2 regions of the Amycolatopsis sp. SID8362 genome follow, and region 2 is predicted to be linked to the other one. Evidence: riboswitches for the same ligand, from Rfam matches in the RefSeq annotation. Region 2 holds a riboswitch; the other holds the start of a gene.
The links. Region 2 has a riboswitch for S-adenosylmethionine ahead of thrC (threonine synthase). Riboswitches for the same ligand answer to the same signal wherever they lie in the genome.

Region 1 (6,217 bases), on a different contig from region 2:
CTACGTTCGGGCCGCGGCGGGACTAGTAGCTCTCGTCCTGCAGGATCTTCAGCGCGTTCGCCAGGTCGTCCGGGTACTCCGACTCGAACTCGACCCATCGGCCGTCCGCCGGGTGCGCGAAGGCCAGCGTCTTCGCGTGCAGCCACTGCCGGTTCAGGCCGAGGTGGCGCGCCAGGACCGGGTCGGCCCCGTACGTCAGGTCGCCGACACACGGGTGGCGCAGCGCCGAGAAGTGGACGCGGATCTGGTGCGTCCGCCCGGTTTCGAGCTTGATGTGCGCCAGCGACGCCGCCCGGAAGGCCTCGACGACTTCGTAGTGCGTCACGCTCGGGCGGCCGCCCTGGACCACCGCGAACTTGTAGTCGTGGCGGGGGTGGCGGTCGATCGGGGCGTCGATCGTGCCGCGCGTCGGGTCCGGGTGGCCCTGGACGATCGCGTGGTAGCCCTTGTCGACCGTGCGCTCCTTGAACGCCCGCTTCAGCACCGTGTACGCGTGCTCGCTCTTGGCCACCACCATCACGCCGGTGGTGCCCGCGTCGAGCCGGTGCACGACGCCCTGGCGCTCAGCCGCGCCCGATGTCGCGATGCGCAGGCCGGCCGCCGCGAGGCCGCCGACGACCGTCGGGCCGGTCCAGCCCGGGCTCGGGTGCACGGCGACGCCGACCGGCTTCGAAATCACGACGATGTCGTCGTCGTCGTGGAGGATCTGCATGCCTTCGACCGGCTCGGCGACGACCTCGACCGGGTTCGCCGGCTCCGGCAGCGTGATCTCCAGGAGGCCACCGCCGGTGAGCCGGTCGGACTTGCCCGCGGGACGGCCGTCGAGCAGCACGTCACCGGCTTCGGCCAGCTCCGCGACGACCGTGCGGGAGAGGCCGAGCAGCTTGGCGAGGCCGGCGTCGACCCGCATCCCGTCGAGCCCGTCGGGCACCGGGAGCATGCGCGAGCTCACGCCGGGTCCTCCTGCTTCTTCTTGTCCTTGGTCGACGTGCCGTCGTAGTCCTTGCCCAGCAGGGACAGCAGCACGATGAGCGCGCCGCCGACGCAGATCGCCGAGTCGGCGATGTTGAAGATCGCGAAGCCCTCGCCGTTGGGCACGAACGCCGAGATGAAGTCGACGACGTGGCCCTGCAGCCCGCCGGGCGCGCGGAAGATGCGGTCGGTCAGGTTGCCGGTGGCGCCGGCGAGCACCAGCCCGAGGCCGATCGCCCAGCCGATCGAACGCAGCCGCCGCGACAGCCAGATGATCGCGATGACGACGGCGAGCGCGACCAGTGCCAGCACCCACGTCATGCCGGTGGCCATCGAGAACGCGGCGCCGGGGTTGCGGGTCACCTGCAGGTAGATGAGGCCGCCGAGGACCTTGACCGGCTCCTTTCCCTCCAGGTTCGCGGTGACCAGGTTCTTCGTCACCAGGTCGATCGCCCAGAACACGACGGCGACCGCGAACACCCAGCCGACCCGCCGCTTCGGCAGCAGCGGTTTCGCCGGGACCTCGGGGTTCTCCGGGGCGTCGGCCGCCTCGTCGGGCACCGCCTCTTCGGGCGCGGCGGTGTCGGGTTCGGGACGGCTGGGCTCGGTGCTCACCGGTCCATTGTCCACGGCGCTGGTCAGGCGGTGTCGCGGCGGTGCCGCAGCAGCGCGGCGAAGGCGGCGGCGAGCAGGACGATCGCCGCGAGCAGGACGCCGATGAGGTCCGCCGAAAGCACGACGGCGACGACCGCGAACAGGGCCGCGGTGAGCAGGACGAGCACGCTGCGTTCGTACGCGGCGAGCACCAGCAGGCCGAGCGTGGCCAGCAGCGGGCCGCGCAGCCCGTCGCCGAGCCGGAACTGCCAGGACCCGACCAGGTCGAGCAGCGGGACGGCGACCAGCGCGGCGACCGCGCCGAGCACGTACCGCCCGCGGTGAACGGGCCGCACCGCGAACCAGTACCAGACGGCGGTGCCGGCGAGGACCACGCCGAGCGCGACGAGCCAGGCCGGACCGGCCGGCAGCCCCGCGCCCGGCGCGGCGTAGGTGTCCTGGGTGAGGAACTGCGGCACCGGGTAGCCGGTGCCGAGCCGCTGCTCCAGCGGGCCGGAGACGACGTTGACGAAGTCGCCCTCGGCCGGGCGCCGGCGGGACGGCAGTTGGACCACCGCCAGACCGATCTGCGCGAATCCCAGCAGTGCCAGCGGAAACCAGAAGCGCGGCCCTCTCCCCATCGGGCCAGGCTAGCGCTCAGCAGAACGGCGGGAGCTCCCGCGGGTCGCCGACCGGGGCCCAGCGGCCGTCCACCTTCGCGTACTCCCAGTCCGCCCCGCGCGCGACGATCCGGCGCAGCGCCAGCAGCACGCGGTCGACGTGCTCTTCGGTGCTGCCCAGGCCGAGGCTGACGCGGATGGCCTGCTGCCCTTCGCCGCCGGCGACGGCGATGAGGCGCTTGGCCGCGATGTGGGCGCAGAAGGCGCCGTCGCGCACGCCGATGCCGTATTCGGCGGACAGCACCGCCGCGAGCCAGCCCGGGTCGAACCCGGCGACGGTGAAGCTGACCGTGCCGACGCGGTCGACCGGCGCGTCGAACAGCCGCAGTTCGGCGCAGCCCGGGATGCTCTCGAGGCCCTTGCGCAGCCGGGCGAGCAAAGCCTGCTCATGCGCGACGACGGCGTCCCAGTCGCGGGAGAGGGTCTCGCACGCGACGCCGAGCGCGTACACGCCGACGGTGTTGGGCGAACCGGCTTCGTGGCGCTCCGGCCCGTCGTTCCACACGACGGCGTCTTCGGTGACGAGCTTGGTGGCCCCGCCGCCGGCGAGGTACGGGCGGGCGGCGCGCAGCCAGTCGGCGCGGCCGATCAGCGCGCCCGCGCCGAAGGGCGCGTACAGCTTGTGGCCGGAGATGGCGACGTAGTCGACGTCCAGCTCGCGGATCGAGATCCGGCGGTGCGGCGCGAGCTGCGCGGCGTCGAGGGCGACGCGGGCACCGTGCTTCCGCGCCACGGCGGCGATCTCGGCCACCGGGAGCAGCTCACCGGTCACATTGGACGCTCCGGTGACGACCACGAGCCGGGGCCCCTGCGGGGAATCCGCGAGCGCTTCGTCCACAGCGGACACCGCGGCGAGGCGCGTGCGCGGCGTCGGGATCCGCCGGACGTTCGGGCCCTGCCACGGCAGCAGCGCGGCGTGGTGCTCGGTGTCGAAGACGACGACGGTGGTGTGCCGCGGCAGGCTGCGCGCGAGGAGGTTGAAGGAATCGGTGGTGTTGCGGGTGAAGACGACGGTGTCGGTCCGGCGGGCGTCGACGAACCGGCGCAGGACGTCGCGGGTGCGCTCGTAGAGCTTGGTGGAGACCTGGGAGGCGAAGCCGGCGCCGCGGTGGACGCTGGCGTACCAGGGCAGGAACTCGTCGACCTTGGCGCGGACGGCGTCGAGACAGGGGGCGCTCGCCGCGTGGTCGAGGTTGGCGTAGCCGATGGTTTCCCCGGTGACGAGCGGGACCCGAAGCGCGGCGCCGGCGACCGTGGGAATGCCTTGCGGCGCAACGGTTTCGACGATCTTCACGGGGTGAGCGGTGACGCTGGTGCGGTCGATGGCGAGAGTCATCGGGTGCCTCCTCGGCGGTCCGGGGGACCCCGGCGAGGGGCCCGCGCTTGCCCGTCGCGGGACGCGACCGGCCCGGTCTTCACCCGGGGCACCCCACCGCGGTAGGAGGGTTGCCGGCCAGCAAGCCGGGGCTTCGCGCTGGCACTCATGACCTGGCACAGAAGGTAACCGAAAACGCGCCGGACGGCCAACCCCCGCCTCACATTCTGAGACGCCGCTCACAGGGTCAGGGCTTGGCGCGGAACCGCCCCGGCAGCGCGGTGACCGCGTTGTCGGCGAGGTGCGTCGCGGTGCCCTCGTACTGCCCGGCGCCCGCGGTGAACCGCCAGCCGCCCAGCGACTTGCCGTCGACCGGCTCGCCGTACGCGGTGGCGAGGGTGGTCGAGACCGCGCCGAACGCGACGCCGTCCCAGTTCGCCGCCGGGGCGTCCGGGAGGGTCCAGAGGGTGAAGTGCACGTGGGCGCCCGTGCTGCTGCCGCCGCACGGGAGCGCGTTGCCGGTCGAGCCGAGTTCGGTGCCGACCTCGACGTGCTCACCGTCGGTGACCTTGATGCCCTCCATGTGGTAGTAGCCGGTGCGCCAGCCGCCCGCGTGGTCGATGGTGACCCAGTCGCCGCCCGCGCAGTGCTGCAGGTGGACGGTCCCGGCGAGCGGCGCGCGCACGGTGCGGTCGGCGGGGCTGAAGTCGATGGCGTTCTTGACGCCGGTGCTGCCGTCGTCGGAGTGGATGCCGGCGGAGTAGACCTGCTGGCCTGATTTGAAGGGCAGGGCGAGGGTGGGAAATGGGGCTACTTCGGCGGTTGCGGCCGGGGTGGCGAGCAGCCCGAGAGCGGCGGTGATCGTGAGGGCTGCGGCTGCCCCGCGCAGGTTCGTCACTCTGGGTGCTCCTTTGGCTTGATGTTCGCCCATTCGAATGAGCGCACGTTAAGCCAAAAGGGGGAGAGATGGAAGATCAAGTGAGATTTTTGTGAGGTGCGCGCTGGGTGGATGACGTGAATGACTCATTCATGTCGTCTGGCGACATGAATGAGTCATTCACGTCGTTCGTAACGGGCCGCCGCGAGCCCGGCAGCGCGCCCGACCACGCCGCGTCAGCGGCCGGACTCGCCCTTCCAGCGGGCCAACCGCCCGGCCCGGTCCACCGCGCGAAGCCGCCGCTCCACCGAATCGCGCACCACCGACGTCGTGACCACCAGCAGCTGGTCGTGCTCCTGCAACCGGCTCGTCTTCTGCGGCGTGAAGCCCGCGCCGTCGCGGACGACCAGGCTGACCGTCGCTCCGATCGGGAGCCTCAGCTCGGACAGGTACACGCCATGCAGTTTCGAGCCGGGCTGGATGCGGACCTGGAGCAGTTCGGCGCCGAGTTCGTCCAGCGGGGCCGAGTCGACCTCGATCTCGTGCGCTTCGGACTTCTTCGCCAGGCCCAGCAGGCGCGCGAGCGGGCCGAGGGTCGTGCCCTGCAGCAGCGTCAGCACGATGACCAGGACGAAGACCGCGTCCACCAGCCGTTGCGCGCCGGGTACCCCTTGGGACAGCGGGATCATCGCGAGCACGATCGGCACCGCGCCGCGCAGGCCGGCCCACGACAGGAACGCCTGTTCGCGCCACGGCAGGCGGAACGGCAGCATCGACAGCACCACCGAGATCGGCCGTGCCAGCAGCAGCACGACCGCGCCCGCGACCAGGCCGGGGACGATCGCGTCGAGCAGGCGGCCCGGCGAAGCGAACAGGCCGAGCAGCACGAACAGGCCGATCTGCGCCAGCCAGCCGAGCCCCTCGGCGAAGGAGAGCGTGTCCGAACGGTGCGGCAGCCGCGAATTGCCGAGCACCAGCGCGGCGACGTACGTGGCGAGCAGCCCGGACGCGTGCGCCAGCTGCCCCGACGAGTACGCCACAACGCACACCGCGACCGTCGCCAGCGGGTACAGACCGGTCGCCGGCAGGGCGGCGCGGCGCAGCGCGATCCCGCCGAGCCAGCCGAACGCGAGGCCGATGGCCAGGCCCGCGCCGAGTTCGTAGACCGCGAGCAGCGGCAGCGACCAGTCCACAGTGGTGCCCTCGGCCAGCACGACGACCGCGATGTACGCCGGCGCGTCGTTGATTCCTGACTCGAGTTCGAGCGCGCCGGTGAGCCGTTTACCGATCCCGGCCGAACGCAGCACGGAGAACACCGCGGCCGCGTCGGTGGACGCGAGCACCGCGCCCCACAGCAGCGCGATCCGCCAGTCGAGGCCGAGCAGCCAGTGCAGGGCCGCGCCGGTGACCGCGATGCTCGCGACCACGGCCACTGTGGACAGTGCGATGCCGATGCCCAGCGCGGGTTTCACCGCCGACCAGCGCGTGGTGAGCCCACCTTCGGCGAGGATCATCACGAGCGCGGCGAGGCCGAGCGACTGGGTCAGTTCGGGGCTGTCGAACCGGATGCCGAAGCCGGCTTCGCCCAGCAGCACGCCCATCGCGAGGTAGAGCAGCAGCGAGGGCAGGCCGAGCCGGATCGAAACCCGCACGGCGAGCACGGAGGCGAGGAGCACGACGCCGCCGACGCCGAGCAGCACGGGAAGCTGGTCCATGCCGCCTCCCTCCCGAGTGCCGTGGGGCACTCAGAATAGTGAAGCGACCGGGTTAACACGTTCG
Region 2 (12,577 bases):
CCGTGGGCCGCCTCGCCGCTGAACCCGGGGCGCGCCGAGCGGCGCGTCCCGGGCGGCGCGGACGTCAGTAGCCGAGCGCCTCGTTCACGGCGGCGGCCGACGGCGGCACGGTCGCCTTGGGGCCGACGTGGTTCTCGATCGCGTCGAGGGTCTTGAGGCCGTCGCCGGTGATCAGCAGGACGGTCTCGGCGTCCGGGTCCAGCTTGCCGGTCTCGACCAGCTTCTTCGCCGTGGCGACGGTGACCCCGCCCGCCGTTTCGGTGAAGATGCCTTCGGTGCGGGCCAGCAGCCGGATGCCTTCGACGACCTCTTCGTCCGTGACGTCCTCGATCGCGCCGCCGGTGCGGTTGACGATGTCGAGGACGTAGGGGCCGTCGGCCGGGTTGCCGATCGCCAGCGAGCGGGCGATGGTGTCCGGCTTCACCGGCTGGACGACGTCGTGGCCGGCGCGGAACGCTGCCGACACCGGCGAGCAACCGGTGGCCTGCGCGCCGAACACCTTGTACGGGCTGGCGTCCACGAGACCGAGCTGACCCAGCTCGCGGAAACCCTTGTCCACCTTCGTCAGCTGCGAACCGGAGGCGATCGGCACGACGATCTGCGGCGGGATGCGCCAGCCGAGCTGCTCGGCGACTTCGAAGGCCAGCGTCTTCGAGCCTTCCGAGTAGTACGGCCGGACGTTCACGTTCACGAACGCCCACTTCGGGTGCTCGCCGGCCAGCTCGGTGGCGAGGCGGTTGACGTCGTCGTAGTTGCCGTCGACCGCGACGAGGTCACCGTCGTACACGGCGGTGGTGAGGATCTTGGCGCGCTCGAGGGTCTTCGGGATCAGCACGACCGACCGCCAGCCGGCGCGGGCCGCGGCGGCGGCCGTCGCGTTGGCCAGGTTGCCGGTCGACGGACACGCGAGTACCTCGAAGCCGAACTCGCGGGCCGCGGCCAGCGCGACGGCGACGACGCGGTCCTTGAACGAGTGCGTCGGGTTGCCGGTGTCGTCCTTGACCCACACGCGCTTGAGGCCGAGTTCCTTGGCGAGGCGGTCGGCGCGGACCAGGCGGGTCGCGCCCGGCTCGGTGTTCGGGATCTCTTCGACGTTGGACGGAACCGGGAGGAGTTTCTTGTAGCGCCAGATGTTCTTGGGGCCGGCCTCGATGTCTTCGCGGCGGACGCGGCCGAAGTCGTAGGCGACCTCGAGCGGCGAGAAGTCTTCGGCGGAGACGAATTCGGGGGCGAGCGGCTGCCGGTGACCCTCTTCCTTCGACACCAGTTCGACGGCGGGACCGAGGTCCGGGGTCTTGGTGGTGGAGGTCGTGCCGAGGGTTGCGGTCATCGCGAGGTTCCTTTCCTCATCTGCCCCGCCGAAGCGGGCCGGAATTGGCACCGTGGTCGTCAGCTACCCCGCGATCGCGGGATGACGGGCTGTACGCCGGTTGCCGGGGCTTCGTCGGGCCGTTCCCTCTGCCCCTCTGGATGAGCGGTATTCGGTTGTCGGTGCGCGCACGCCGGGTCTCCCCGGGGCGGGCTGCCTCGGCTACACCGTACGACATCCCGCGCGGACCGTGCCACGGTGGCCGCCCGACATCACCGGAGCGGGCGCACCGCCGCGCGGGTGAGAAGATTCGGGGGTGACCGCGCAAGCCACCGCCCCGGCCCCGCTGCACCTGGTCCTGGGTGACGAAGAACTGCTGATCGAGCGGGCCGTCCGCGACACGCTCGCCGCCGCCCGCGCGACGGACCCGACGGCCGAGCTGACCCGGGTCCGGGTGTCCGATCTCACAGCGCCCGAGCTGGCCGAACTGGTGAGCCCGTCGCTGTTCAGCGAAGGCCGGGTGATCGTCCTCGAATCGGCTCAGGACATCTCGCAGGAGCTGGCCGACGCCGTCGCGTCCTACCTGAAGGACCCGGCGGACGGGGTCGTGCTCGTCGTCGTGCACACCGGCGGCGGCCGCAGCAAGGCGGGCAAGTCGCTCCCGGCGGCGCTGAAGAAGGCCGGGGCCGAGATCACCGAGTGCCCGAAGCTGACGAAACCGGCCGAGCGCGAGCAGTTCGTGCGGCACGAGGTGCGCCGGGCGGGCGGCAAGATCGACCCCGCCGGCGTCGCCGCGCTGATCGACGCCGTGGGCTCCGACCTGCGTGAACTCTCCTCGGCGGCCAGTCAGCTGGTCGCCGACACAGGCGGCGCGGTCGACGCCGACGCCGTCCGCCAGTACCACCGCGGCCGCGCCGACGTGACCGGGTTCGCGGTCGCGGAGAAGGCGGTCAGCGGCGACCGTTCGGCGGCGCTGGAGTCGTTGCGCTGGGCGATGCAGCTCGGGGTCCCGCACGTCCTGGTGGCCGACGCGCTGGCGGACGCCGTCCGCACGATCGCGCGCGTCTCGGGTGCCGGTCGCGGCAACCCGAACCAGATGGCGGGCGAGCTGGGCATGCCGCCGTGGAAGATCCGCAAGGCGCAGGGCCAGTCCCGCGGCTGGAACCAGGACGGGCTCGCGACGGCCATGCGGGTGGTCGCGCGGCTGAACGCCGAGGTCAAGGGCGTGGCGGCGGACCCGGGCTACGCGCTGGAGCGAGCCGTCCTCGAGGTGGCGGCCGCCAAGGGCTGACCCCGGACACGAAGAAGGCCCCGGCCGGAGCCGGGGCCTTCCCAGAAATCAACCAGCTCAGAGCGCGTTGACGCGCTTGGCCAGCGCCGACTTCTTGTTGGCGGCCTGGTTGGCGTGGATGACGCCCTTCGAGACGGCCTTGTCCAGCTTCTGGGCGGCGTCGCGCTGCAGCTCGACGGCCTTGGCCTTGTCGCCGGCCTCGGCGGCTTCGCGGACCTTGCGGATCGCGGTCTTCACCGAGGACCGGATCGCCTGGTTGCGCTGACGCGCCTTCTCGTTCGTGGTGATGCGCTTGATCTGCGACTTGATGTTGGCCATAGGGCAACTCCTGCTTCACTCGGTGAGATCGCCGCCGCGCTGAAGTGGCCCCGCGGAAAGCGGGTTTCCTCCATGACGGAATGCCGCACGGGCAGCGAGGGCCCACTTTAACAGCCGGGCCGCGGGCGTCCGGCGGCGGGAGTACGGTGGACGGCGGTCAGTGCCTAGGGTTCCGCCGCCGGTCCGCGCACACCGCACCACACAACCAGGGCCGGGCGGGTCTGGTCCGAGCGGCACCATCGGCGGGCCCGGACGGCCGGTCGTTCATCTGACGGGGCAAAAGCCTGGAGGACCCGGTTTTCGCGCGCGCGAAAACACCGTAAGGGGGTCCCGTGAACGCCACCGCTTTGTCCCTCGTCCTCGTCGCCGCCGTCGTGCACGCCGCGTGGAACCTCGCCGCCAAGCGGATCTCCTCGGGCGGCACCCAGTTCGTCTGGCTCTACTACACGGTTTCCGCCGTCCTCCTGCTGCCGGTGACCGTCGTGCTGCTCGTCGCCGAGCCCGAACGTCCACAGTGGAGCTGGCTGCTCGCCGCCGTGGTGACGGCGGTGCTGCACGTGGCCTACGGCGTCGTCCTGCAACGCGGGTACCGCGTCGGGGACCTCTCCGTCGTCTACCCGGTCGCGCGGGGCACCGGGCCGCTGCTGTCGGTGCTGGCCGCCGTCCTGGTGCTCGGCGAGCGGCCGGGCGTCCTCGGCCTGGTCGGCGCGTTCCTGGTCATCGCCGGCGTGCTGGTGATCAGCACCGGCCGCACGGCCGAGGACCCCCGTGCGGTCAAGGCGGGGATCCTCTACGGCCTGCTGACCGGCGCCACCATCGCCGGCTACACCCTCTGGGACGCGCACTCCGTGACCGGCCTCGGCGTGCCGCCGGTCGTCTACTTCGGCCTCGGCTCGATCCTGCAGAGCGCGATGCTCGTGCCCGGCGCCCTGGCCGGCCGCGCCGAAGTCCGCCGCCTCTGGCGCGAGCAGCGCCGGGAGGTGCTGCTGGTCGCCGTGCTGTCGCCGGTCGCGTACATCCTCGTGCTGTTCGCGCTCACGATGGCGCCGGTCAGCCTGGTCGCGCCCGCCCGGGAGCTGAGCATCGTGATCGGCGGCGTCGCCGCGTGGCTGGTGCTGGGCGAAAGCAACGCCGTCCGGCGGCTGGCCGGGTCGGTGATCGTGCTGTCCGGCATCGCCGCGATTGCGGCCGCCTGAGCCCGTCCGGTAGGGATGGTGCGATGGAAGTCCTGAAGAGCAGGCTGATCGTCCGCCCGCGCGACGCCGCCGCGACCACCGCGTTCTACCGCGACACCCTCGGCCTGGCCGTGGAGCGCGAGTTCCCCGGCGGCACCGTGTTCTTCCTCGGGCACGGCTCCCTGGAAGTGTCAGGCGCGGGCGAAACCGGCTCGTCGCCCGACCTGGTGCTGTGGCTGCAGGTCCGTGACCTCGCCGGGACGCTTTCCGACCTGAAGGCGAAGGGCCTGGAGCCGGTGCGGGACGCCCGGCGGGAGCCCTGGGGCCTCGACGAGGCCTGGATCGCCGACCCGGACGGCACGCGGATCGTGCTGGTCGAGGTGCCCGAAGGCCACCCGATCCGCACGGACACCCGCTAGGCGGGCTTGACGGCCCGCAGCTGCGCGGCGAGCGCGGCGAACCCGGGCGGCTCCCAGGTCCACGTCTGCAGGTCGGCGAAGCCCGCGGCCGCGGCCTCGTCGGCCAGCACGTGCCTGCTCACGGGCAGCCACTTCTCGTGCGCGGACAGCAGCAGCCGCCCGCCGGGGCGCAGCACCCGGAACAGCTCGGCGAAGCCCGCCGCGCGGTCGTCCCACAGCATCACGTTGTTGACGCTCAGCACGACGTCGACCGAGCCGTCCGGCTCGCCGGTGTGCGCGGCGGACCCTTCGCGCAGCTCGGCGCGGTCGCCGCAGCGCTCGTGGCACAGCGCGAGCATCTCGGGGGAGGGGTCGACGCCGATGGTGCGCCCGGCCAGGCGCGCGGTGGCGGCCAGGCCGATGCCGGGGCCGGGGCCGACGACCAGGGCGGTCTCGTCCGGTTCGATCTTCGCCAGGTCGACGACGCGGTGTTCGGTGGCGGCGTTGCCCCGCGCCATGACCCAGCCGCCGAGGCGGCCGAGCGGGCCGGAGGGGTGACCGAACGCACGGTCGAGAACGCGGGAAAAGCCGCTGGTCTCCGGCTGGGGAGGGGGCGCCGGCTGGTGCGGAGTGCTCATACTTCGAGGGCACCACGGATCGCGAAACCCCGCATCGGGGATGACCCCCACCCGCACCCGGAGGGTCATGGGAACATAGAGGTGGCCATCCCCGACTTTCCGAGGACTCATTCGAGTGACGACGTTCGCCGACACCACCTTCACGCCTCCGGAGCTCATCCGGAACTTCTGCATCATCGCGCACATCGACCACGGCAAGTCCACCCTGGCCGACCGCATGCTGCAGCTCACCGGCGTCGTGGAAGAGCGGGCCATGCGCGCTCAGTACCTCGACCGGATGGACATCGAGCGCGAGCGCGGCATCACCATCAAGGCGCAGAACGTCCGGCTGCCCTGGCAGGTCGACGGCCAGGACCACGTCCTGCACATGATCGACACCCCCGGCCACGTCGACTTCACCTACGAGGTCTCGCGGGCGCTGGAGGCGTGCGAAGGCGCGATCTTGCTGGTCGACGCGGCGCAGGGGATCGAGGCCCAGACCCTGGCCAACCTGTACCTCGCGCTGGAGAACAACCTCCAGATCATCCCGGTGCTCAACAAGATCGACCTGCCCTCGGCCGACCCCGACAAGTACGCGGGTGAGCTGGCCCACATCATCGGCTGCGAGCCCGAGGACGTGCTGCGGGTCTCGGCCAAGACCGGCATGGGGGTCGGCGACCTGCTCGACGAGGTCGTCAAGCAGGTCCCGGCGCCGCAGGGCGACGCCGACGCGCCTGCCCGCGCGATGATCTTCGACTCGGTGTACGACACCTACCGCGGCGTCGTCACCTACATCCGCGTCGTCGACGGCAAGATCACGCCGCGCGAGAAGATCAAGATGATGTCGACCGGCGCCACGCACGAGCTGCTCGAGGTCGGCATCATCTCGCCGGAACCCAAGCCCAGCAAGGGGCTCGGCGTCGGCGAGGTCGGCTACCTGATCACCGGTGTGAAGGACGTCCGGCAGTCGAAGGTCGGCGACACCGTGACGTCCGAGCGCCACGGCGCGAAGGAGGCGCTGGCGGGCTACCGCGAGCCGAAGCCGATGGTCTATTCCGGACTGTATCCGGTGGATGGCTCGGACTACCCGGAGCTGCGCGAGGCGCTGGACAAGCTCCAGCTCAACGACGCCGCGCTCGACTACGAGCCGGAGACGTCGGTGGCGCTGGGCTTCGGCTTCCGCTGCGGCTTCCTCGGCCTGCTGCACCTGGAGATCACGCGCGACCGGCTGGAGCGCGAGTTCGGGCTCGACCTCATCTCGACGGCGCCGAACGTCATCTACCGCGTGGTCCTGGAGGACCGCAGCGAGGTCGTCGTGACCAACCCGTCGGACTGGCCGACCGGGCTGAAGATCGCCGAGGTCCACGAGCCGGTGTCGAAGGTCAGCATCCTCGCGCCGTCGGAGTTCGTCGGCACGATCATGGAGCTGTGCCAGACGAAGCGCGGCACCCTGCTCGGCATGGACTACCTGTCCGAAGACCGCGTCGAACTGCGCTACAACATCCCGCTCGCGGAAATCATCTTCGACTTCTTCGACACGCTGAAGTCGCGTACGCGTGGTTACGCGTCCCTCGACTACGAAGAGGCGGGAGAGCAGATCGCGGATCTGGTCAAGGTGGACATCCTGCTGCAGGGCGAAACCGTCGACGCGTTCTCCGCGATCGTGCACAAGGACGCGGCCTACGGCTACGGCAACCGCATGGCGACGCGGCTGCGCGAGCTGATCCCGCGCCAGCAGTTCGAGGTCCCGATCCAGGCGGCGGTCGGTTCGCGGATCATCGCGCGGGAGACGATCCGCGCGATCCGCAAGGACGTGCTGGCGAAGTGCTACGGCGGTGACATCTCGCGGAAGCGGAAACTGCTGGAGAAGCAGAAGGAAGGCAAGAAGCGGATGAAGACCGTCGGCCGGGTCGAGGTCCCGCAGGAGGCCTTCGTCGCCGCACTGTCCACTGAGGACTCGGGCAAGAACAAGAAGTGAGTGTCGCCTCGAAGTGACACCGGCGCCGTTATTCACTCTTCCGCGTGAATAACGGCGCCGAACCCGTGTTCGATGCGGTTTCTGTCGGTGCTCTCTGGTGCTCTGGTGCGAAGAGCGAAAGGAGGGCACGATGACTCTCATGATGGACTTCCAGTATCCGACCGGGTCGGGCCCCATGACGGTGCGCGACCTGGAGGGGATGCCGGATGACGGCCGAAGATACGAACTCATCGACGGGGCGCTGCTCGTGACCCCGGCACCCGGGCTGCGGCACCAGAAGATCGCCTACCGGCTCTACGGCGTGCTGGAAGCGGTGTGCCCGCCGGAGTTCGACGTGCTCGGCGCCCCGTTCGCGGTGCACCACGGCGACCGGATCGAGCTGCAGCCGGACGTCCTGGTCGGCCGGGCGGCGGACTTCACCGAGAAGGACCTCCCGGCGCCGCCGGTGCTCGCCGTCGAAGTGCTGTCGCCCAGCACGGCGATCTACGACCTGAACCTCAAGAAGGCGGTCTACGAACGGCTCGGCACCGGCAGCTACTGGGTGATCGACCCGGCCGACCCGGCGCTGACGGTGTTCGAGCTGGACGGCGACGGGCACTACCAGCAGGTGGACAAGGCCGCGGGTGACGAGGTGCTGGAGGTCGAGCTGCCGTTCCCGGTGCGGATCGTGCCCCGGGAGCTGCTGGGGCGGCGCGGCTGAGCCGGGGCCGGGTCAGTGGTGGCGGATGCGGGGTGAGCCGCGGAGCTGGGCGTGCAGCTGCCGGTGCCGCAGTTCCTTCCGGAGGCGCTCGACCACGGCGTCGAACAGGCCGGGGTCGAGGATCGCGGTCTGCTCGAACTGCCGCCGGCCCGGCGGCGCCGGGGCGAGCCGCCCGCGCGGTGCGTAGCGCTGTACGGAGCTCTCGACGCCGCCGCCGGTGACCAGGTCGACCCAGAGGGCGTCGCGCACGAAGCCGTCGCCGAAGCGGGCCGAGCGGCGGGGCGTGATGTCGGCGATCTGCGTCCACGGGATCACGCGCGTGCTGAGCGTGCCCGCGGGCAGGCGGAGGCCTTCTTCGCCGACGGTGAGGTCCTGGAGGCCCTCGAAGCCGCGTTTGAGCTCGCGGGCGCGGGACGCGCGGTAGGCCAGCACGGCGAAGAGCACGCTCGCCGCGTAGGCCCCGCCGATCAGCCACGGCGACAGGCCGCGCACCAGCCCGAGGGCGAGGACCACGCCGAACCCGGCATCGGCGACGAGGAGCACGCCGAGCAGGACCTTGACCGGCGTGCTGACGCGAGGTGGTGACTCGGACAACGACGACTCCCGGGAGGCGGAAGGATCAGGAATTGCCGATTATCCGGTCCGCCCGGATGAACACCGCAACCCGCCGCTCCTCGGCCATCACGCGGTCGTACTCGGCCCAGTCGTCGTGCGTCCCGGTCGCGGCCTTGAAGACGTCGCGCAGCAGCTGTGGCAGCCCCGCGGGGTCGAACGCGGGATCGGGATCGTCCGGCCCGACGAGGTGGGTGGCCCCGGTGACGGAGAGCCAGTTCCACCCCCGCCGGAAGGTCACGGTGGCGTGCCCGGCCCGCCGCAGCAGCGCGAGCTTGTGCGCCTTCCCGACGGCGACATAGGCAACCCCGGCGGCCCCGGTCACCGGATCGTCGAAGACCCCGGCGTTGACGACGGACGAGTGCACGGTCCCATCGGCCCGAGTGGTGGCGACGGTGGCAAGGCCGTGCTCCTGCAGCGACAGCGTGCGAACCTGCTCCAGATCGGCGCTCATGCCCCAACCTAACCCGCCGGGGGCGCCTGGTGTTCCACGACAGGCGACAGTCCCAGCAGTCGTAACGGCACGTGTGAGATCGGCGACTGTGAGCTCGACGGAGTGCATCGGCTGTGCGAAGAGGGAGTGCTGTCATCGTCGGGCTTGAAGCAGCCTTGCTGAAGGTAGGGGCCGCGCTGGCCAAACGGGCGGCGCGGGCGTGGTTGTCGAACCGGACGAGCGCGGACCGTCGCGAGATGGAGCTTGCCGAACTGATCGCGTACCGGTACCCGGTGCTGCGCCACCAGCGTGAATTCCGGCGCAAGGTGGAAGAGATCGAGGACCAGGTCGCGGATCGCCTGCAGCCGCTCTGTGAGAATGAGTTCCCGGAACTCGCGGGCAACGAGCGCGAGGCCGCGACCCTCGCGGTCGCCGACGCGCTTGAGCGCGCGGACTTGACCGACGCGGTTATCTTCCGGGTCGATCTGAATCCCATCGGCTTGGCGCGGGAGATCAGAGAACATACCCCTCAGACGGTGCGGAACGGGGATCTCTCGGAGCCGGCAGGGCAACTGTTCGAGCTGCTGCTCGACCAGGTCTGCTACTACTTGGCGCACCTGATCCGCGACCTACCGGAGTTCGACGCACGTGCGTCCGTCGAAATGCTCTCCCGGTTGAGCAGCATCGCCGGGCAACTGGGCGAGGTACTCGATCGCCTTCCGGTTACCGAGCTGAGGGCGTCGACCGAGGAAGACCAGGACGAGGAGTTTCGGGACCAGTACTTCGAGCTGGCCAGCAACCTGTACGACCGGTTGGACATCCTCGGTATCACGACGAACTACTACGAACCGACGATCACCTTGACGGTTGCCTACCTCAGCCTCACGGCATCGGCGGCAACCGCCGGTCACAAGTCTCGGCAGACCGCGGAAAAGGCCGAGACTCCGGTCGGCGCGGCCCCCGAGGAGAGACCCCAAGACGTGGTTCGCGTGGAGAACGCGCTCGGCGGCAAACGGCTCATCCTCATCCAGGGTGATGCCGGTGCCGGGAAGAGCACCCTCCTGCAGTGGATCGCGATCACGGCGGTGCGACGGCGGTTCGTCGGCAGGCTTTCGGACTGGAACGGGAGGGTGCCCTTCCTCATCCGACTCCGCGACTTTTCCGAGAATCGGCTGCCCAGCGGAGACGAGTTCCTTCTGCACGCCAACGCTCCCCAGTGGGGACCCGTCCCAGAAGGCTGGGTCGACCGTGTCGCGGAAGCAGGGCGTGCGTTGTTCCTGATCGACGGCGTGGACGAACTCCCAGAGCAGGAACGCGCGAAGGTGAGGGAGTGGCTGCGCGGGCTCAACGTCCGTTTCCCGGAGTGCCTGGTGGTCGTCACCTCGCGCCCTTCGGAGGGAACGCAGCAGTGGCTCGTTGCCGACAAGTTCCACCCTGTCACCCTCGAGCCGATGAACCCGCAGGACGTTCGCATTTTCATCGAACGCTGGCACAACGCCCTTCTGGATTCGACGGCCGGGCTGGAGATCGCCCTTCCGTGCCCGCGCGAGGACGTTCCCGGGCACCAGCGGAGTTTGCTGGTGCATTTGGACTCCAGGCCGCATCTACGCGCACTGGCTCGGAACCCCCTCTTGTGCGCAATGATCTGCGCGCTGAACCTCGATCGGCGGGCCAACCTGCCGCGCGACCGGATGACGCTCTACGAGGCGGCGCTTGACATGCTGCTGGAGCGTCGCGATGCCGACAAGAGGGTCCCGGTCGGTGGAGGGGCTCAGCTCAGCGCTGTCGAAAAGAGGGCCTTGCTGAGGGCCCTGGCTTGGTGGCTGAACGAGAACGGCCGGGCCGAGATGTCCCGGGAGGAGGCCATCCACCAGCTGAGGCTCAAGATCGCCTCAATGCCCGGAGTGACTCAGAAGCCTGAGGAGGTCCTGCTGCACCTGCTCGAACGCAGCGGCTTGGTCCGGCAGCCTGTCATTGGTCGGATCGACTTCGTGCACCGGACCTTCCAGGAGTTTCTTGCGGCGAAAGAGGTGGTCGAGCGGGACAGCATCGACCTGCTGATCAACAACGCGAGTTCCGATCTGTGGCGGGAGACAGTGCTCATGGCCTGCTCCCACGCGTCCGTGGTGCAACGCGACCGGCTGCTCAACGGGATCGTCGACAAGGCGTTCGCTCTACACCACCGGGAAGGCGCGCCGTCAAAACACCGGCTGATGCTCCTCGCGGCCTCGTGCCTGGAAAGTGCCTTGGAACTGTCCTCCGGAACCATCCGGCGGGTCGAGGCATGCCTGCACGAGCTGGTGCCGCCGACAAGCATGGACGAAGTGAGCGCGCTCGCCACTGTCGGACGTCCGCTCTTCCGCGTCCTTCCGCGGGACCTCGGCAATCTGCCGGAGAAGCACGCGGTGCTGCTGGTGCGTACCGTCGCGCTTTCGAACGAAGTCGACGTCCTCCGGGTACTCGCTCAGTACGCGCGCGATCAGCGGTGGGGAATTCAGGAGGAGATCGTCGCCTGCGCGCGGTACTTCGACTTGGGTGACTACTGCGATCGCGTGCTGCGCGACGCTCCGCTGTTCGACAACACCATGGAAATAAGGAGCGCGGATTGGATCGAGCACCTCGGCAAGCTTCGCAAGCTGACCAGTGTCGAGATCAAGATCTACCCGGAGAAGATCGATGACCTCAATGCGTTCCGGAATATTCACGCGCTGCGTGGCCTGCTCGTGCACGTCGCCGGTCACTGTGACATCACGCCGTTGGGCGCGCTCAGAAGCAGGCTCGGTTACCTGAACCTCACGTGCGATGGGAAGTTCGTTGGGTTGGAGCACCTGAGCGACCTCCGCTTGCTGCGCGAGCTGGCGCTGGCGCCGGCGGAGGGGCTGGACGACCTCGGCTTCATCGGTATCGCGTTGGGTGGGCTGACCAGATTGGATCTTTCGGGCATCGAGTCCGGTACCGACCTGTCCGTGCTCGGAAACCTCGTCGAGTTGCGGCGACTCGGGCTCAGAGGGTGCCGAGAACGGATCGATCTTTCGCTGCTCGATGGCTTGGCCAAGTTGGAGCGAGTCGACCTGCGCGATGCATTCCCTGGCCTGGACCTAGGTCCATTGGCTCATCGACACCTGCGGGTCGTCCTCGATCGCGACCACCAGTGCACAGGTGTCGAGTCGTTGGGGCCCCAGGTGGACCTTCAGTTCTTCTGAGAAACGCGGTCGAGGAGCCGGGCGGGCCACCGTGGCGACCCGCCCGGCCCGCACGTCAGCAGGTGCCGTTGTCGGTCCACACTCCCCACTGGCCCGTCGTTCCCGGCTCCTCGCCCTGCGTCCACCACTTCGCCGTCCACTTGTGGCCGTTGTGGGACACCACGTTGCCGCCCGTGTAGACCTGCGAAGCGCTCCACGCCGGGTCCGTGCAGGTGCCCGGGTTCGTCGTGCCGCCGGTGTCCCAAGCCACCTGCGTGGACCGGTAGAAGTTGATCCCCTGCGCCACCCAGCGCGGGGCCTGGGCGCCGAGGCGGGTGCGGAACGTCGTCCAGTCGTGGGTCGACCAGGGAGACCAGCCCAGCTCCGCGTGGGCGGCCAGGCGGGGGAAGGCCAGGTAGTCGATGTCGGCCGGCTTGGTCACCGTTTCCGTCCACAGCGGGGATTCGACGCCGCGGACCGCCGATTCGCCGACGCCCGAGAGGTAGGCGCCCGGGTTCCAGCCGTACGCGTCCTGGACCTCGATGTAGCCCGCCCAGGACAGGC

Region 1: another riboswitch for S-adenosylmethionine. It lies ahead of G3I65_RS26115 (aminotransferase class V-fold PLP-dependent enzyme); the one in region 2 lies ahead of thrC (threonine synthase).

The regions. Positions count from the first base shown of each region.
Region 1 covers NZ_JAAGNB010000835.1:205-6,421, reverse strand. Annotated here, with positions in the region: gene G3I65_RS26130 (RluA family pseudouridine synthase) at 23-952, opposite strand; gene lspA (signal peptidase II) at 949-1,587, opposite strand; gene G3I65_RS56555 (hypothetical protein) at 1,611-2,207, opposite strand; gene G3I65_RS26115 (aminotransferase class V-fold PLP-dependent enzyme) at 2,224-3,582, opposite strand; SAM riboswitch class IV at 3,621-3,735, opposite strand; gene G3I65_RS26110 (M23 family metallopeptidase) at 3,809-4,459, opposite strand; gene G3I65_RS26105 (potassium/proton antiporter) at 4,675-6,153, opposite strand.
Region 2 covers NZ_JAAGNB010000865.1:6-12,582, forward strand. Annotated here, with positions in the region: gene thrC (threonine synthase) at 65-1,330, opposite strand; SAM riboswitch class I at 1,344-1,477, opposite strand; gene holA (DNA polymerase III subunit delta) at 1,626-2,600, shown strand; gene rpsT (30S ribosomal protein S20) at 2,658-2,918, opposite strand; gene G3I65_RS27015 (DMT family transporter) at 3,251-4,114, shown strand; gene G3I65_RS27020 (VOC family protein) at 4,138-4,512, shown strand; gene G3I65_RS27025 (class I SAM-dependent methyltransferase) at 4,509-5,129, opposite strand; gene lepA (translation elongation factor 4) at 5,245-7,086, shown strand; gene G3I65_RS27035 (Uma2 family endonuclease) at 7,217-7,786, shown strand; gene G3I65_RS27040 (hypothetical protein) at 7,799-8,380, opposite strand; gene G3I65_RS27045 (pyridoxamine 5'-phosphate oxidase family protein) at 8,406-8,852, opposite strand; gene G3I65_RS27050 (NACHT domain-containing NTPase) at 9,008-12,034, shown strand; gene G3I65_RS27055 (family 20 glycosylhydrolase) at 12,090-12,577, opposite strand, start outside.